2 regions of the Gordonia sp. VNK21 genome follow, and region 1 is predicted to be linked to the other one. Evidence: riboswitches for the same ligand, from Rfam matches in the RefSeq annotation. Region 1 holds a riboswitch; the other holds the start of a gene.
The links. A riboswitch is a leader RNA that binds a small molecule or an ion and turns the genes downstream of it on or off. The one in region 1 is predicted to bind cobalamin.

Region 1 (3,724 bases):
TCGGCGATCGCCCCGATCACGTCACCGAACTCCGAGTAGCACAGGTGGGTGTGGATCTGCGTCTCGTCGGCGACCCCGGAGGTGGAGAGCCGGAACGCCGCGACGGCCCAGTCCAGGTAGGCCTGCCGGTCCGCCGAGCGCAGCGGCAGCAGTTCGCGCAGCGCCGGCTCGTCGACCTGGATGATGCCCACACCGGCGCGCTCGAGATCGGTGGTCTCGTCCCGGATGGCCAGCGCCACCTGGTTCGCGGTGTCGGCCAGGGGCTGGTCGTCGCGCACGAACGACCACGCCAGGATGGTGACCGGACCGGTCAGCATGCCCTTGACCGGGCGCTGGGTGAGCGACTGGGCGTGGGTGATCCAGCCGACCGTCATCGGGTCCGGGCGCGCCACGTCGCCGTACAGGATCGGCGGCCGCACACACCGCGAGCCGTACGACTGCACCCAGCCGTTGGCGGTGGCGAAGAAGCCGTCGAGCTGCTCGGCGAAGTACTGCACCATGTCGTTGCGCTCGGGTTCGCCGTGCACCAGCACGTCCAGTTCCAGCTCCTCCTGGAGCTTGATCACCGACGCGATCTCGGCCTCCATCGCGGTCCGGTAGGCCTCGCCGTCGATCTCGCCCTTGCGCAGCGCCTGCCGGGCCTTGCGGATGTCGACGGTCTGCGGGAACGAGCCGATGGTGGTGGTCGGCAGCTGCGGCAGCCCCAGCGAGGCCTGCTGGCTCTCCCGGCGTCCGGCCGCCTCCGGGCGGGCGAAGTCGGCCGGGGTCAGCGCGGCGAGCCGATCCCGCACGGCCGCGACGTGCACGCGCGGATCGGTGGTCCGGCTCGCCAGCGCATCGCGGGCGGCGTCGAAGGCCTTGGCCTGGTAGGCCCGGCCGTGCTCGAGGGCCCGGGAGAGGGCCACGACCTCGGCGAACTTCTCCGAGGCGAAGGCGAGCCAGCCGCGCAGCGCGTCGTCGAGGTCGGTCTCCGGCTCAAGCGAATAGGGCACGTGCAGGGTCGAACACGAGGTGGACACCGCCAGGGCGCCGACCGCGCCGGACAGGCCGGTAAGGGTCTCGAGGGCGGCGTCGAGATCGGTACGCCAGATGTTGCGGCCGTCCACCACCCCGGCGACGACCAGCTTCTCGCCCAGACCGGCGGCGGCGACGGTCTCGGCCGAGCCGTAGACCAGGTCCACGCCGACGGCCTCGACACCGGTCCGGCCGAGCGCGGCCAGGGCCTCGCGGGCATCGCCGAAGTAGGTCTGCACCAGCAGTTCCGGACGCTCCGGGACGGCCGAGAGCTCGGTGTAGATGCGCTCGGCGAGGTCCGGCAGACCGTCATGGGCGTCGGTGACCAGGATCGGCTCGTCGATCTGCACCCACTGAGCGCCGGCCTGCTTCAGGGCGCCGAGCAGCTCGCGGTAGAGCGGCAGCAGCTCGTCGATCCGGGTCAGCGGATCGGCGCCGCCGCCGACGGCCTTCGACAGTCCGAGGAAGGTGATCGGCCCGATCACCACCGGCCGTGCCGGGATGCCCTGCGCGGTGGCCTCGGCGAGCTCGCCGAGCACCTTGTCCGGGTGGAGGGAGAAGACGGTGTCCGGGCCGATCTCCGGCACCAGGTAGTGGTAGTTGGTGTCGAACCACTTGGTCATCTCGAGGGGGGTGACGCCGTCACCGCCGCGCGCGGCGGCGAAGTAGCGGTCGAGGTCGTCGTCGATGCCGGCCACCCGCGGCGGGAGCGCGCCCAGCAGGGCGGCGGTGTCGAGCATCTGGTCGTAGTACGAGAAGGTGTTGACCGGAATGGAGTCCAGTCCGGCGGTGAGCAGCTCCTGCCAGCCGGTGCGGCGGATCCGGGCGGCGACCTCCTCGAGCGCGGTGCGGTCGATGCGGCCGGCCCAGTAACCTTCGACGGCCCTCTTCAGTTCCCGGTAGGCGCCGATGCGCGCAATACCCGGGACAGTGGCGGAAAAACGCATTGTCAGTTCTCTCCTGCAAACAGTGGTGATGACCACCGCCCTCACAGGGGATGTCGAGGAGCCCGTTCGACGTGTACAGCCCTTCGACATCGCCCATTCCACGAGGCGGACAGTCACCGGACGCGGCGCATCCGGTACGACAGGCAGGTCTTCGGGCTCACCGGCGCGCACCGAACTGGTGCTCCTACTGGCCGTCGCTTCCCAGGAGTCCAGAGGCTTCCGGCTCCCAGTGCTGGTGACGGCGATCGTTCCGGTATACCGCTGCGGGTCAGCTCCGGATTCTCACCGGATTCCCTCTCGCCGATGCCGCCGCCGCAGGCGGCGACCCGGCTCGGTGCCCGGCACGCACTGAAGGGGCTCCTTGAATGTGCGCGCACCGGGCGAAACCAATCGCGACCCCGAGTGTAATGGTCTGCCGCCCCGGCGGGCACATCGCGCCCGCCGGTGGGTTTAACTCTTGCCCCGGACGCGCCGCGGCGTACCGTCTGCGCAGGCTTCGGCGTAGGGTCGGAAGCGGTATGAGACTGAACGGCACGACGGCGTCCGGTGACCGGATCGAACCGATCGCCGGCATCGTGCTGGTCGCCCGCGGCGACGAGAGCGCCGCGCCCGTCGACGACGAGGTCCCGCAGAACGAACGCCTGAGGATCCTGCTCGACGATCTCTCGGCCGGCGGTTGCGACGAGTTGTACGTGGTCCTCGGTTCCCGGCTGGTGGTGCCGCCGACCGACTCGTCGACCACCTTCTATCTGCCCGGCTGGTTCGAGGCGCTCGACGAATCCGTCGGTGCGGCCATCGACTTCGCCCGCAGCCGGCCGGATCTGGCCGGGGTGCTGCTGCAGACGGTGGACGCCCCGGTGCTCGGCGAGGTGGGGGTGCGACGGGTGCTCGCCGCCGCCGGCGGCAGCCGGGACACGATGGCCCGGGCCACCTGGAACGGCCGGCCCTCCCAGCCGGTGTACGTGGGCGCAGGCATGCTCGCTCAGGCCGCCGAGCTGGTGGCGCAGGCCGGCGGCGCCGTGGCATACCTGGACCACAACGCCGCCGCCCTCGCGCAGGTGGACTGCAGCGACCTCACCTCCACCCCCTGACCGCCCGGTCCGGCACGATCAGGGGATGAGGCGGGTCAGGCGGTGTGGTTCTCGATCGCCTCGATGATGCGGGGCCGGAGCTCGGCGGCGCTGATGATGGCGTCGGCGGAACCGACCTTCACCGCGCGCTCGATGCTGTGCACCGCGTCGAATTCGGCGGCCACCTCGGCGAGCTTCTCGGCGCGGACCGTGGCCCGCATCTCCTCGAGCTCGGCGGAGATGTCGTTGAACTCGGTGTCCGAGGCGGTCTCGAGCCGGGTCTGCAGCGCCTGGATCCGCGGATCGTTCTCCGTGCGGGTGCGGACGTCGCCGGCGAAGACGACGGCCGCGGCGGGCGCGCCGCCGAGCACCGAGGCGAACGAGCCCTCGATGGCCAGCACCGTCATATTCGGGTTCAGGGCCTTGGAGAAGACCACGAATGCGCCGCCGTGGTACCGGGAGATCACCGTGAAGACGATCGGGCCGTCGAAGTTGATGATGGCCCGGCCGATCTCGGCGCCGTACTCGAGCTGCAGCTTGCGCAGCGACTCGGGAGAGCCGTCGAAGCCGGACAGATTGGCCAGCACCACCACCGGGCGGTTGCCGCTCGCCGCATTGATCGCCCGGGCCGCCTTCTTCGACGACTGCGGGAACAGGGTGCCGGCGCTGAAGGTGTCCGGACCGTCGGCCGGC
Region 2 (3,724 bases), on a different contig from region 1:
ACGGCGAGCGCGGTGACATCCGGGCGCCGGGACAGGACGTCGCCGCGGCCGTCGTCGAGCCCGAACCAGAACCGTCCGGACAGGCCGACGATGCCGGTGTCGCCGCGAAGGGACCGGTCCAGCTCCCGCGCGATACCGCGCAGGTCGGCCAGGCCGCCGACCCGGCCGGTCAGCGGCGAGAGCGCCACATTGCGCACCCGGTCGTGCTCGGCGTCGGCGGTCAGACCGGCCGCGCTCATCGCCGCGGCGAACGCCGGCACCGCATCGGCGGCGATTCCCCGCACCTGCAGATTGCCGCGCACCGTGATCTCCACGGCGCCGTCGCCGAACTCCTCGGCCGCGCCGGCGAGGGCCTCGAGTGCGGGCGCGTCGATCACCCCGCCGGGCACCCGGATCCGCGCCAGCTCGCCGTCGGCGGCGGTGTGCGTCCGGAAGACGCCCGGGCAGCGGTCGGGGGCGGCGGTCACGACGACGGCTCCCCGCCGAGCTCGTAGAGGGTCCGGCGGGCGGCCTCGAGTTCGGCGGCGAGCTCCTCGACGCGCCGCTGCGCCGCCTCGCGGGCATGGTTGAGCACCGCCGAACCGGCCGCTAAGGCGGCGTCGTCGCCGAGCGCCGCCAGCGCCGCGTCCACCGCCTCAGGGGTCACCGGCCGGGACCGCGGCGGTTTGCGCCCGCCCCGGCCGACCGCCACCGACCACTGGTTGTCCGACGAACCGAAGATCGTGACCGTGACCGCCGAGGGGGCGCGCCGGCCACCGGCGGCCGGGCGTGCCGGCGGCTTCGCGGCCCGGACCGGTGCCGCGGCGGTCTTCGGGGCCGCAGTTTTCGGGGCCGCGGCTTTCGGGGCCGCAGTCTTCGTCGGACTCGGTGTCTTCTTCGGGGCCGCAGACTTCTTCGGAGCCGCCGTCTTCGTCGGGGCCGCCTTCTTCTTCGGACTCCTCGCCGGCGGTTCAGGGGCGGTGCGGGTCATCCGCACCTCGTCGGCCTCGAACGGCAGCTCGTCGTTCACCCCACGCGGTTTGAGCAGCAGCGTGGTTCCCGACACCGAGATCACCCGGGCCGAGCTGCCCGGTTCGAGCCCCAGACTCGGGGTGCCCTCCCGCAGATAGACGGTGGCCCGGCGGCCCTGAGCCACGGCTTCGGTGAGCGCGGCGAGATCCTCGGGAGTGAGCGACGGTGCGTGCGGGGAGCGGCGGCGTGGGGGCATGTCCCGATTTTCCCACATCGCCTAAGCTGATCGCCGAGAAGATCGACGCGGAAGCCGGTGCGATTCCGGCGCGGTCGCGCCACTGTGTGGGCCTCCCTCGCGGAGCCCGGAGCCAGACCCGCCGATCACCACCGACCACGCCGGGCGCGCATCCCCGGCAGAGAGCCGAGTATCGCCGTGATCACCCTGCTGTCCACCTCGGACACCGATCTGCGTACCGCCGCCACCAGCGGCGCCGACTACACCGTCGCCAATCCCGCCCGGCTGCTGCTCGACGAGGTGCCCGGCCTGATCGCCGACGCCGACCTGGTGGTGGTGCGTATCCTGGGCGGCAAGCGAGCCTGGGAGGAGGGCCTCGAGGCGGTGCTGGCCGGTCCGGCGCCGGTGGTGGTGCTCTCCGGTGAACTCAACCCGGACCCGGATCTGATGGCGCTGTCGACGGTGCCCGCCGGGGTCGCGGCCCAGGCGCACAGCTATTTCGTGGCCGGCGGACGGGACAACCTGCTCGCGGTGCACAACTTCCTCTCCGACACGGTGCTGCTCACCGGGCTCGGTTTCGAGCCGCCGGTGCAGACGCCGGCCTGGGGGCTGCTCGATCGCCCGGCGGCCCCGGCCGAGGACCGGCCGCGGATCGGGGTGCTCTACTACCGCGCCCAGCACCTGGCCGGCAACACCGACTACGTCGCCGCTCTCTGCGATGCGATCGAGACGGCCGGCGGCCGCGCCGAAGGCGTCTTCTGCGCCTCACTGCGCGCCGCGCCGGACGAGCTGATCGAGCACCTCGGCGGTTACGACGCGCTGATCGTCACGGTGCTGGCCGCCGGCGGCACCACGCCGGCCACCGCGGGCGCCGGCGGCGACGACGAGGCCTGGAACGTCGAACGTCTTGCCGCCCTGGACATCCCGATCCTGCAGGGACTGTGCCTGACCGGATCGCGGGAGGACTGGGCGGCCAGCGACGACGGCATGTCTCCGCTGGACGTGGCTTCCCAGGTGGCGGTGCCCGAGTTCGACGGCCGCATCATCACCGTGCCCTTCTCGTTCAAGGAGTTCGACGAGAACGGTCTGCCGTATTACGCACCGGACCGCGAACGCTGCGCCCGGGTCGCCGGGATCGCACTCGCGCACGCCCGGTTACGGCACATCGCGCCGCCGGAGAAGCGGCTGGCGCTGCTGCTGTCGGCCTATCCCACCAAACACGCCCGGATCGGCAACGCCGTCGGCCTGGACACCCCGCGGTCGCTGGTGCATCTGCTGCGGGCGCTGCGGGCGGCCGGCTACGACATCGGCGAACCCGGCGCGATCGCCGGTCTCGGCGAGACCCCGGACGACGACGATCCGGATGCGCTGATGCACGCGCTGATCGACGCCGGCGGGCAGGACCAGGACTGGCTGACCGAAGAGGCCCTGGCCGCCAACCCGATCCGGGTGGGCGCCGCCGACTACACCGCCTGGTTCGACCGGCTGCCGCAGCAGCTGCGCGAGGACGTCGTCGAGCACTGGGGCCCGCCGCCGGGGGAGCTGTTCGTGGACCGCAGCGCCGATCCGGCCGGCGAGATCGTCATCGCCGCCATGACCTTCGGCAACGTCGTCCTGCTGGTGCAGCCGCCGCGCGGCTTCGGCGAGAACCCGGTGGCGATCTACCACGACCCCGATCTGCCGCCGAGCCACCACTACCTGGCGAGCTACCGCTGGCTGGCCTCACGCACCGACACCGACGGCTGGGGCTTCGGCGCCGACGCGATCGTGCACATCGGCAAACACGGCAACCTCGAATGGCTGCCGGGTAAGACCCTGGGGATGTCCGCCGACTGCGGCACCGACGCGGCACTCGGCGATCTGCCGCTGATCTACCCGTTCCTGGTCAATGATCCGGGCGAAGGCACCCAGGCCAAACGGCGGGCGCATGCGGTACTCGTCGACCATCTGATTCCGCCGATGGCGCGCGCCGAGAGCTACGGCGACATCAACCGGCTCGAGCAGCTGCTCGACGAGCACGCCAACATCTCGGCCCTCGACCCGGCCAAGCTGCCGGCCATCCGGCAGCAGATCTGGACGCTGCTCACCGCGGCCAAGATGGACCACGACCTGGGCCTGACCGAGCGTCCCGACGAAGAGGTCTTCGACGACATGCTGCTGCACGTCGACGGCTGGTTGTGCGAGATCAAGGACGCCGCCATCCGCGACGGGCTGCACGTGCTGGGGCAGGCCCCGGACCCGCAGATGGAGGTGGACCTGGTGCTGGCCATGCTCCGGGCCCGCCAGCTGTGGGGCGGCGCGCAGACCCTGCCCGGCCTGCGTGAGGCCCTCGGCCTGGTGGAGAACGGCTCGGCGCGCGGCGAGGTGGACCGTATCGAGGCGATCGCCCGCGAGCTGGTCACCCGGTGCGCGGACGGCGGCTGGTCCGATCAGGCCGTCGCCGAGGCGGCCGAAGGCCGGCCGGAGGCGGTGCGGCAGATCCTGGCCTTCGCCGGCAACGAGGTGGTGCCGCGGCTGCGGGCCACCGACTGCGAGATC

Region 2: another riboswitch for cobalamin. It lies ahead of ACJMNC_RS10650 (cobaltochelatase subunit CobN); the one in region 1 lies ahead of metE (5-methyltetrahydropteroyltriglutamate--homocysteine S-methyltransferase).

Annotation. Positions count from the first base shown of each region.
Region 1 covers NZ_JBJURU010000007.1:120,223-123,946, reverse strand. Annotated here, with positions in the region: gene metE (5-methyltetrahydropteroyltriglutamate--homocysteine S-methyltransferase) at 1-1,961, opposite strand, end outside; cobalamin riboswitch at 2,086-2,306, opposite strand; gene ACJMNC_RS09475 (NTP transferase domain-containing protein) at 2,480-3,052, shown strand; gene ACJMNC_RS09470 (carboxyl transferase domain-containing protein) at 3,088-3,724, opposite strand, start outside.
Region 2 covers NZ_JBJURU010000008.1:152,387-156,110, forward strand. Annotated here, with positions in the region: gene cobG (precorrin-3B synthase) at 1-467, opposite strand, end outside; gene ACJMNC_RS10645 (DUF6319 family protein) at 464-1,207, opposite strand; cobalamin riboswitch at 1,214-1,348, shown strand; gene ACJMNC_RS10650 (cobaltochelatase subunit CobN) at 1,385-3,724, shown strand, end outside.